2 regions of the Micromonospora sp. NPDC005197 genome follow, and region 2 is predicted to be linked to the other one. Evidence: riboswitches for the same ligand, from Rfam matches in the RefSeq annotation. Region 2 holds a riboswitch; the other holds the start of a gene.
What was found. A riboswitch is a leader RNA that binds a small molecule or an ion and turns the genes downstream of it on or off. The one in region 2 is predicted to bind thiamine pyrophosphate.

Region 1 (5,224 bases), on a different contig from region 2:
GAGCACCAGGGTGACCAGGATGCCGGCGGCGCTGAGCAGCAGGGGCAGGGCCCGCCGGGCCAGCACCCGGTAGCGGACGCCGAACAGCGGCAGGACGGCGAGTTCGACCGCGATGGCGATCGCCGGCGCCACCGGGTCGAGCGTCGCCAGCAGGGTGAACGAGAAGACAAGCGCGGCGGCCACCTTCGCCACCGGGTTGCGCCGGGCCAGCGGGGCGCCGGGCGCGGCGATCGGCTCGATGCTGATCACCGGGCGCCGTCCGGTGCCCGCTGGAGGGTGACCGTGCGGTCGGCGAGCGCGGCGACGAAGTCGAGGTCGTGGGTGACCGTGACCACGCCGTGCCCGGCGTCCCGCAGGTCGGCGAAGAGGTCGACCAGCTCCCGCCAGGTCCGCCGGTCCTGCCCGAAGGTCGGTTCGTCGCAGATCAGCAGGCGGGGCGCCGTGGCCAGGGCCGTCGCCACGCTCAGTCGCCGCGCTTCCCCACCGGAGAGGGTGTACGGGTTGGCGGCCGCGAGTCGGGTCAGCCGCAGCCGGTCCAGCAGCCCCGCGGCGGTCTCCCGGACGGCAGCCTCGGGTTGACCCGTCCGGCGTGGCCCGAGCGCCAGCTCGTCGAAGACGGTGCCGGTGACGAACTGGTGCTCCGGGTCCTGGAAGACCGACCCGATCCGTCGGGCCAGCGCGGGCGCTCGCCAGCGGTGCGGGGGAGCGCGGTGGTCGGCGCCGGCCAACTCGGCCGAGGCGGTGACGCGGCCGGCGCCCGGTTTGAGCAGGCCGCCGAGCAGCAGCGCCAGCGTGGACTTGCCGGCGCCGTTGGGTCCGCGTACGGCGAGTGCCTCTCCGGCGCGTACCGCCAGGTCGGTGGGGCCCAGCCGGGGCGGCAGGCCGAGCCGGTCGGCGGTGAGCAGCAGGTCGCCAGGGGCGGCGGTGGCCGTGCGGGGTGCGATGGGGTGACCGGGCACCCAGACGCCCTCGGCGGCGAGGGCAGCGCCGTGCGCGGCGAAGACCGCCTCGGGCGTCCCGTCCGCGCGGACCCCGCCGCCAGGCTCCAGGACGACCACCCGGTCGACCAGTGGCAGCGCCTCGGCGACCCGGTGTTCGACCAGGATCACTGTGGTGTCGGCGTCCAGCGCGCCCGCCACCGCCCCTCGGACCAGGGCGGCCCCGTCCGGGTCGAGGTTGGCGGTCGGCTCGTCGAGCAGCAGCAGGCCGGGCCGCAGGGCAAGCGCGCCGGCCAGGGCCAGGCGTTGCTGCTCGCCGCCGGACAGCGCGGCAGTGCTGCGGTCGCGGGGGTACGGGAAGCCGACCCGCCGCAGCGCTTCGTCGACCCGGGGCCAGATCTCGTCCGTCGGCACGCCCCGGTTCTCCAGCCCGAACGCGACATCGTCGCCGCTGCGCGCCATCACCAGCTGGGTCTGCGGGTCCTGGAAGACGATGCCGACCCGTTCCCGCGCCTTGCGGGGGTCGAGCCCGTCGATCTCGACGGTGCCCTCCTGCTCACCGGAATCCTCGGGCAGCAGCCCGGCCAGCGCGGTGAGCAGGGTGCTCTTACCGGCCCCGGAGGGCCCGAGCAGCAGCACCCGTTCTCCGGCCTCGACCCGCAGATCCACGCCGCGCACAGCCCAGGCCCGCCGCCCGGCATGCCGCCACCCGAACCCCCGCAGCAGTACCCCGCCCACCCAACACCCCCTCCCGGCCGTCTCCCGGCCGTCCTCCCGCCGTCTCCCCGCCGGTGATCAAGAGGTTTGCGTCAGAATTCCGGCTTCCGTTGACGCAAACCTCTTGATCACGGGGACAGTTGCGCCCTCAGATGAGGGCGCGGTTTCGGCCTACCGGGAAGCGGTCCAGCGCGCCGGTGTTGGCCAGGGCGCGGGTGAGCAGCCAGCCGCCCACGCCAGCGATGATCGTGGCGCTGACGATGGTGAGCAGGGCGTAGGGGATGCGGTAGTCGTCCAGCGCGTAGTCGACGTTCCAGACGAAGAAGTCGAACAGCGCCGCGCTGAGACCGGTCAGCGCGCCGGCCAGCACGGCGGTCGGCAGCCGGTACGACCGGTACCGGAAGGCGGCGAACGCCAGCTCGGCTCCGATGCCCTGCACGATGCCCTGAGGGATCACCGTGCCGGCCCACTGGCTGCCCAGCAGTGCGGAGACGACCGCGGCCACCGTCTCGCAGTAGAGCGCGGCGCCGGGCTTGCGGATGACCAGGCCGCCGACCACGGCCGGCAGCAGCCAGACGCCGTAGATCAGCGTCTGCGCGGGCGGGAAGAAGGCGAACGCGCCCTCGGTGGCGCTCCAGACCAGGCCCCAGGCCCAGAAGATGACGCCGAAGGCGACCGCGATCACCGAGGCGACCACGATGTCGATGGTGCGCCAACGGCTGGTGGTGTTGTCCATGCTGTGCTCCCAGTTCAGTGGAACGAACCAGGAGAAGACGCACGCCGCGCGCCCGGTGGCACCGGACTCACGGCGCGGCTGGAGGTCGACCGAACTCCCTGCGCTGGCATTACCCAGATCAGGTTCGAGGGTCTGCGGGCGTGCCCGCACTCTCAGCGCTGTGCGCTCCCCTGTCGGATGTGAAGTTGTCTCGGTGACGCTAGCACCGACCAGGGGTAACGGCCCAGCAGGGCATTCGGCCGCCCGCGCATCAGGGCCGGCGCTCGGCCGGCTGGGTAGGCTGCCGATCATGCAGGTCGACGCGCGAGGTCTCACGTTCGAGGTAGGCACCGGCGGCCCGGCCGACGGCGTTCCCGTCCTCCTGCTGCACGGCTTCCCGCAGCACAGCGGCGAGTGGGACGACGTCGTGCCGGCACTGCACGCCGCCGGGCTGCGCACGTACGCGCTGGACCAGCGGGGCTACTCGCCGGGTGCCCGGCCGGAGGCGGTGGTCGCGTACCGGATTCCGGAACTGGTCGCCGACGTGGTGGCGGTGCTCGACGCGCTCGATGTGGACGCCGTCCACCTGGTCGGCCACGACTGGGGCGCGATCGTGGCCTGGGCGGTGGCCGCCGCGCACCCCGAGCGGGTCCGTACGTTGACCGCGGTGTCCGTGCCGCACCCGGCGGCCATGGCGCACGCCCTCGCCACCGACGGCCAGCAGAAGGCGCGCTCGTCGTACATCGCGCTGTTCCGCAAGCCGGGCAAGGCCGAGAAGGTGCTGCTGGCGTGGCACGCGACGGCGCTGCGCAAGATGCTCGGCGGGGTGGGTGACGCCTCCCGGGTGGACCGCTACGCCGACCCGATGCGGGAGCCGGGTGCGCTCACCGCCGCCCTGAACTGGTACCGGGCCATGTCCCGCGCCGACCTGGCCGGCGTCGGCCCGGTCGCGGTACCCACCACCTACGTCTGGAGCGACCGGGACGTCGCCATCGGGCGGACCGCCGCCGAGGCGTGCGCCGCCAACGTCATCGGTGACTACCGCTTCGTACCGCTGCCCGGGGTGAGCCACTGGATTCCGGACGCCGCACCCGCCGCGCTGGCCGAGGCGGTCCTGGCCCGGATCGCCGGGACGGCCTGAGCCGTGCCGTGCCGAGACACGCCGGGCCAACGAACGCCGGGCAGACGGGCGCCGGGTGGGCCGGCGCCGGGCGGAGGAGCGCCGTGACGGCACCTGCCGGCGGGCCGGACACCCGTCGCTCGCTCGCCGCGCAGCTGCGCCTGCTGGGTGTACGCCCCGGCTCGACGCGGGCGACTTCGGCGCGTTGGGTCGGGACCTGGAGGCCACCGGGGCGGTGCGCTGCGGCCCGGTGGGCGCGGGGACGGGGAGGTTGGTACGCCAGCGGGCGGCGGTCGACTTCGCGGTGCAGTGGATGGCCCGCAACCGGACGACGGAGGACGCATGAGTGTGAGCGCCGAGGACTACCTGGCCGTGGTGACCGAGACGATCGGCCGGGTGGCCGCCAGCCAGCGGGATGCGGTCGGGCGGGCCGCCGATCTGATCGCCGAAGCGGTACGCGCCGACGGGGTGGTGCACGCCTTCGGCACCGGGCACTCGGAGGCCCTCGCCATGGAGATCGCCGGTCGGGCGGGTGGTCTGGTGCCCACCAACCGGATCGCGCTGCGTGACCTGGTGCTGCTCGGCGGCGAACCGGCCGATCGTCTCGGGCCGCTGCTGGAGCGGGACCCGGCGGTGGCGCACCGGCTCTGGGAGCTGGCCCCCGTACAGGCTGCCGACGTCTTCGTGCTCGCGTCGAACTCCGGGGTCAACGGCGCGATGGTCGAGTTCGCCACGCTGGTCAAGGAGCATGGTCACCCGCTGGTGGCGATCACCTCGGCGCAGCACTCCGGCCGGATGACGTCCCGCCACCCGTCCGGGCGCAAGCTGGCCGACCTCGCCGACGTGGTGCTCGACAACGGCGCACCGTACGGCGACGCGACCCTGCCGCTGCCCGGCGGTGGCGCGGTCGGCGCGGTCTCCTCGATCACGGCGGCGCTGCTGGCGCAGCAGATCACCGTGGAGGTCGTCGCCCGGTTGCTGGCAGCGGGGGAGCGGCCCCCGGTCTACCTGTCGGCGAACATCCCGGACGGCGACGCGCACAACACGGCCCTGGAGGCCAGATACGCCGGCCGGATCCGCCGCGGCTCCTGACCCCCGGCGGCGCGGGCGATGGCGCGACCCGGGCGGTCGGCATGGCGCGGGCGGGCGACGGCACGGCGGGTGGCGCGGGCGGCTCGGCTTGGGGCGGGCGGGCGACGGCGTGGCGACCGGGCGATGACCGGCGGGCGACGGGGAGATGGCCGGAACGTGTCGTGAGCCTGTTTCGCGCTCGGCCGTGTGGGGCATTGGCGTTGCTGCCGGCGGCTGGGACCGCCGGCAGTACCGTCTGACCGGAGGTAGCGCGTGTCCAAGGAGACCGAGAAGCAGCGTTGGCAGCGCAACTTCGCCGACCTGTTGCAGGAGCTGCGGGTCGCCCAGACCGGCGTGCAGATCCTCTTCGCCTTCCTGCTCACCCTGCCGTTCAGCAACGGGTTCACCCGGACCAGCGAGTTCCAGCGGGACGTCTACATCGTCGCGCTGCTCGCCGCGGCCGCCGCCACCGCGATGATCATCTCGCCGGTGGCGTTCCACCGGGCGCTGTTCCGTCAGGGGCGCAAGCCGGAGCTGGTGCGGTTCGCGCACCGGATGGCCACCGGCGGCCTCGCCTTCATGCTGATCGCGATGGTCAGCGCGGTCCTGCTGATCACCGACTTCGTGCTGGACCGGCCGATCGCGTTCCTGCTCAGCGCGCTG
Region 2 (5,224 bases):
GAAGTACTCGGCCTGCTTCTGCTTGGGCTGCAGGATCTCGATGTCCCGGCCGGTGAGCGCGCCGGACCCGCCGGCCCCGCCCTTGTCGGTGTAGGTGGCCTCGAAGACCGCGAACACGTTCGCCTCGGCGCCGTGCCCGGAGGCGAGCGACGTCTGGACGGTGCCGGTGCAGCCGGTGTGCTGCTCCAGCGGGTGGGCGTGCTCGTCGTGACCGAGCAGCACCTGCAGGTTCACCCGGGCGCAGTCGATCTGCCCGTCCTCGGGGTCGGTCACCTTGACCGTGTAGCGGACCTGGTCACCCCAGTTGAAGAAGCCACCGTCCGGCGGGAACTCGATGCTCACCGTCGGTGCGGTGTTGCCCACGGTGACCGGCACGTTGGCCACCGCGGTACGGCCCTTCGGGTTGGTCACGGTGAGCTGGGCGGTGTAGTTGCCCGCCGTGGCGTACGTGTGCGTCGGGTTGGCCTCGGTGGAGGTCTGCCCGTCGCCGAAGGTCCAGGCGTAGGTGAGCGCGCCGCCGTCCGGGTCCCGGGAGCCGGCGCTGGAGAAGGCGACCGTCAACGGCGCCGGCCCCGAGGTCGGGTTGGCGGACGCCGCGGCAATCGGTGCGCGGTCGCCGGCGGTGTAGTCGATCCGGTAGATGCCGGAGTCGTCGTTGTTGCCGCCGAAGCCCGTGCCCCACTCGATCAGGTAGAGCGCGCCGTCCGGGCCGAACTCGAAGTCCATCGGCCGGATCATGCGCATACCGGTGAGCAGCTGGTTGATGTCCACCAACGACTTGCCGTCGGCGGTCATCTGCATCGTGTACATCTTGTTCTGGTTCCACTCGCCGAGCAGCGCCTTGCCGTCGTAGTAGGCCGGCCACTTGCGGGTGGAGTTGAGGTTGGCGTCGTACCGGTAGGCCGGACCGCCCATCGGGGCGCCACCGCCACCGATCTCCGGGTACCGCGCGTCACCGGCGTAGCCGTAGTCGACGGTGGCCGGGACGACCGGCGGGAGGTTGGTCAGGCCGGTGTTGTTGGGCGAGTTGTTCACCGGCGCGGCGCAGTCGAACTTCGGACCGCTCGGGCCGGACGGGAACGTGTAGTCGTTGTACGCCTCGTTCGTCCCGGTGCAGTACGGCCAGCCGTAGTTGCCGGGGGTCACGACGTTCCACTCGACCAGACCGCGGGGGCCCCGGTTCGGGTTGTCCGCGTTGGCGTCCGGCCCGTAGTCCCCGACGTACAGCGTGTCGGTCTTCGGGTCGGTGCCGATCCGGAACGGGTTGCGGAAGCCCATCGCGTAGATCTCGGGACGGGTCTTCTCGGTGCCCGGCGCGAAGAGGTTGCCGGTCGGAACGGTGTACGTCCCGTCGTCCTCCGGGTGGATCCGGATCACCTTGCCGCGCAGGTCGTTCGTGTTGGCGGAGGTGCGCTGCGAGTCGTAGTCCTGACGGCCCGGCCGCTCGTCGAGCGGCGAGTACGCGTTCGACTCGAACGGGTTGGTGTTGTCACCGGTGGCCAGGTAGAGGTTGCCGGCGCTGTCGAAGGTCATGCTGCCGCCCGCGTGGCAGCAGGTGTTGCGCTGGGTGTCGACCCGCAGCACCTGCTTCTCGCTCGCCGGGTCGATGGTGTCGCCGGTCACCGTGAACCGGGACAGCAGGTTGCGGGTGACGCCGTCGTTCGGGGCGTAGTAGAGATACACCCACTTGTTGGTGGCGAAGTCCGGGTCGAGCCGGATGCCGATGAGGCCGTCCTCGTTGCCGGTGAAGACGTCCAGGTCGACGGCGGTGACGGTGCTGCCGGTGTCGGGCTTGATGATCTGCACCCGGCCGTCGCGCTCGATGTAGAAGACCCGCCCGTCGGGGGCGATGTCCAGCTCCATCGGGTTGCTTGTGTTGCTGTCCAGCGTGACCTTCTCGAAGCTGGACGTCTTCGAGGCGCCGCAGTCGGCGTCGACCACGCCGGCCGCCGTCTGGATGCCGCCGAGCAGGTGCTTGAGGAACTCGGGCTCGGCGTACGACTCCCGGGTGTGCCCGCCGCCGGTGTACCAGGAGCGGCCACCGTCGAAGTCCTGGCACCACGCGGTCGGGTGGTCGGCGCCCATCGCGCCGGCGCCCGGGGTGTAGCTCTTCTCGTCCAGGCTGGCCAGCACGTGCACGTCCGGCCGGGGGTTGGTCTGGAAGTTGTACCACTCGTCGAACCGGGACCAGCGGTCCGGCAGTTCGGCGGTGGACGGGTGGGCGTGGTCCTCCACCTTGACGGTGGCCTGCTGGTTCTGCGGGTGGTTGGCGAAGTACGCGCCGACCAGGTCGCCGTACCAGGCCCAGCTGTACTCGGTGTCCGAGGCGGCGTGGACGCCGGCGTAACCGCCGCCGGCCCGCACGTAGCGCTCGAAGGCCGCCTGCTGGTCGGCGTCGAGGACGTCACCGGTGGTGGAGAGCCAGATCACGGCCTTGTACTTGGCGAGGTTGGCGTCGTTGAACGAGGCGCCGTCCTCAGTGGTGTCCACTGTGAACCCGTTCGCCGCGCCGAGCTGCTGGATGGCGGCGATGCCGGTGGGGATGGAGTCGTGCCGAAAGCCGGCGGTCTTGGAGAAGACCAGGACGGAGTAGGGGTCGGCCGCTGCGGCCTTCGGTGCCTTCGGCACCACCTGGGTGACCGGAGCCGCGGCCTGCGCGTCTCGCGGGGGGACCTGCGCCGCGGCCGGAGCCGCCTGCGCCGGCGACCCGAGCAGGGTCGTCGAGGCGAGCGCTAGGGAGAGCAGGGTAGCGGTGAGTGGTAAACGGGTACGACGAGAACGGGACACGCCGCCTCCAATGTCGCGGTGGACAGGAATCGCGGGGGCCGGCTGCCGAAGACCGTCCCGGATGGAGCCGGCGGGGAGGCCGTGCCAGGGCGTCCCCACCGGCATTTTGTCGAATCGCTGAACAAATTAATTCTGGTGTATCCATGTCGGGCAAGATGCCGGCCGGTAACGGTTCTGCAACGGCGTGCGACATTCCGAACAGGACCGGAGAAAGTACCCCATCGATGGAGCCGTGTCCGGCCGGCGGCCGCTCCCTTGGCAGACCGGCGGAACTGTCGTACGGTGACAAGCAAGTAACCCACGGGAGCCCGGTGTACCGGGCTGAGAGGGGGGCTGACAGCCCCCGACCGTCGAACCTGATCCGGGTAATGCCGGCGCAGGGAGGAGTGTTGCCGTGCCGTCCCTTGGACGACTGCATCTGATCACCGACACCCGACCCGGGCGTGACCCACTCACCGTGGTCCGGGCCGCCCTCGCGGCGGCCCGCGCCGACCTCGTCGTGCAGGTCCGGGTGGAGGACTCCGCGACCGATCGCGAGGCGTACGACCTGGCCGGCCGGGTGCTGGCGCTCTGCGCGCCGTACGGAGCGACCTGCCTGGTCAACGACCGGCTGCACGTGGCGCTCGCGGTGGGCGCCGCCGGTGGGCACGTCGGGGCCGACGACCTGCCGGTCGCCGCCGCCCGGCACGTGCTCGGCCCGACCGGAGTGCTCGGCGCCACCGCACGCGCGCCGCAGACGGCGGTCGAGGCGGTCACCGCCGGGGCCAGCTACCTGGGCGTCGGCCCATGCCACGCCACCAGCACCAAGAACGGCCTGCCGGATCCCATCGGGCCCGCGGGCGTCCGCGCCGTCGCCGACGCCGTCGACGTGCCGGTCATCGCGATCGGCGGGGTGACCGCCGACCGGGTGCCGGCGCTGCGGGCCGCCGGGGCGTACGGGGTGGCGGTGGTCGGCGCGCTCTCCGACGCCGCCGACCCCGCGCGGGCGACCGCCGACCTGCTGCGGGCGCTGGCGTGACGCGCACCGATGTGGCGGTGGTCGGCGCGGGCCCGATTGGACTGGCCATCGCGTGGCGCTGTGCCATCCGGGGGTTGCGCGTCGAGGTGCACGACCCGGCTCCCGGGTCGGGGGCATCGGCCGTCGCCGCCGGCATGCTCTCCCCGGTCGCCGAGGCGTACTTCGGTGAGCGGCGGCTGACCGAGTTGCTGGTGGCGTCCGCCGCCCGCTGGCCCGGGTTCACCGCCGAGCTGACCGAGGCGAGCGGCACCGAGATCGGCTACCGGACCGAGGGCACCCTGATGGTCGGGCTGACCGGCGACGACCTCGCCGAGGCACGCCGGCTCTGGGCGTACCAACAGGGGTTGGGTCTGCCGGTGACGCCGCTGCGCCCCAGCGAGCTGCGCGACCGCGAACCGGCGCTCGCCCCTCGGGTGCGCGGCGGCGCGCTCGCGCCCACCGACCACCAGGTCGACCCCCGGCTGCTGGTGCCGGCGCTGCGCACGGCCGCGCAGCGGGCCGGCGCGGTGCTCGTGCCGCAGCCGGTCCGGCGGCTGTCGGACGTCGACGCGGGGGTCACCGTGGTCGCCGCCGGCTGCGGGGCCGCCGCGCTCACCGGCCTGCCCGTGCGGCCGGTGAAGGGCCAGATCCTCCGGCTGCGCGCGCCCGGCGGCGTCGCGCCGGGCTTCCGGCACGTGATCCGGGGGTACGCCGACGGCGAGCACGTCTACCTGGTGCCCCGCGCCGACGGCGAGGTGGTCCTCGGCGCGACGGTCGAGGAGCGCGCGGACACCAGCGTCACCGCCGGCGCGGTGCTGCGGCTGCTGCGAGCTGGTGTCGACCTGCTGCCCGAGCTGACCGAGTACGACCTGGTCGAGGCGGTCGCCGGTCTGCGGCCCGCAACGCCGGACAACGCGCCGATCCTCGGGCCGCTGCCCGGCCGGCCGGACGTCCTGGCCGCCACCGGGCACCACCGGCACGGCATCGTGCTCACCCCGATCACCGCCGAGAAGATCGCCGACCTGGTGACCACCGGCGTGCCCGACCCGCTGCTCGCGCCCTTCGGCGCGGACCGGTTCGCCGTCGCGTCGTCGACCGGGACCGGCGACGCGGCACGGCCCGACGCGGGCGACGTGAGCGGACGCCGGTTCGCCGTCGCCTCTCCGGCCGGCGACGCGGCACGGCCCGGCGCGGGCGACGTGAGCGGACCTGGACGGACGACCGAGGAGGACCTGTGGAGTTGACGGTGAACGGGGCCGGGCGCAGCGTCCCCGGCGGCGCGTCGGTGGCCGACCTGGTCCGCGACGTCGCCCCGCACCAGCGTGGCGTCGCGGTCGCGGTCAACGGCGAGGTGGTGCCCCGGGCCGGCTGGCCGGGCACGGTGCTGCGCGACGGTGACCGCGTCGAGGTGCTGACCGCCGCGCAGGGCGGGTGAGCGGC

Region 1: another riboswitch for thiamine pyrophosphate. It lies ahead of ABZU46_RS03115 (ECF transporter S component); the one in region 2 lies ahead of thiE (thiamine phosphate synthase).

The regions. Positions count from the first base shown of each region.
Region 1 covers NZ_JBEXHY010000004.1:63,102-68,325, reverse strand. The annotation lists gene ABZU46_RS03125 (energy-coupling factor transporter transmembrane component T) at 1-249, opposite strand, end outside; gene ABZU46_RS03120 (ABC transporter ATP-binding protein) at 246-1,676, opposite strand; gene ABZU46_RS03115 (ECF transporter S component) at 1,804-2,391, opposite strand; TPP riboswitch at 2,469-2,573, opposite strand; gene ABZU46_RS03110 (alpha/beta fold hydrolase) at 2,681-3,511, shown strand; gene ABZU46_RS03105 (AAC(3) family N-acetyltransferase) at 3,567-3,836, shown strand; gene ABZU46_RS03100 (SIS domain-containing protein) at 3,833-4,582, shown strand; gene ABZU46_RS03095 (DUF6328 family protein) at 4,835-5,224, shown strand, end outside.
Region 2 covers NZ_JBEXHY010000045.1:1,470-6,693, reverse strand. The annotation lists gene ABZU46_RS16850 (ThuA domain-containing protein) at 1-2,787, opposite strand, end outside; TPP riboswitch at 3,078-3,187, shown strand; gene thiE (thiamine phosphate synthase) at 3,182-3,805, shown strand; gene thiO (glycine oxidase ThiO) at 3,802-5,028, shown strand; gene thiS (sulfur carrier protein ThiS) at 5,019-5,219, shown strand; gene ABZU46_RS16830 (thiazole synthase) at 5,216-5,224, shown strand, end outside.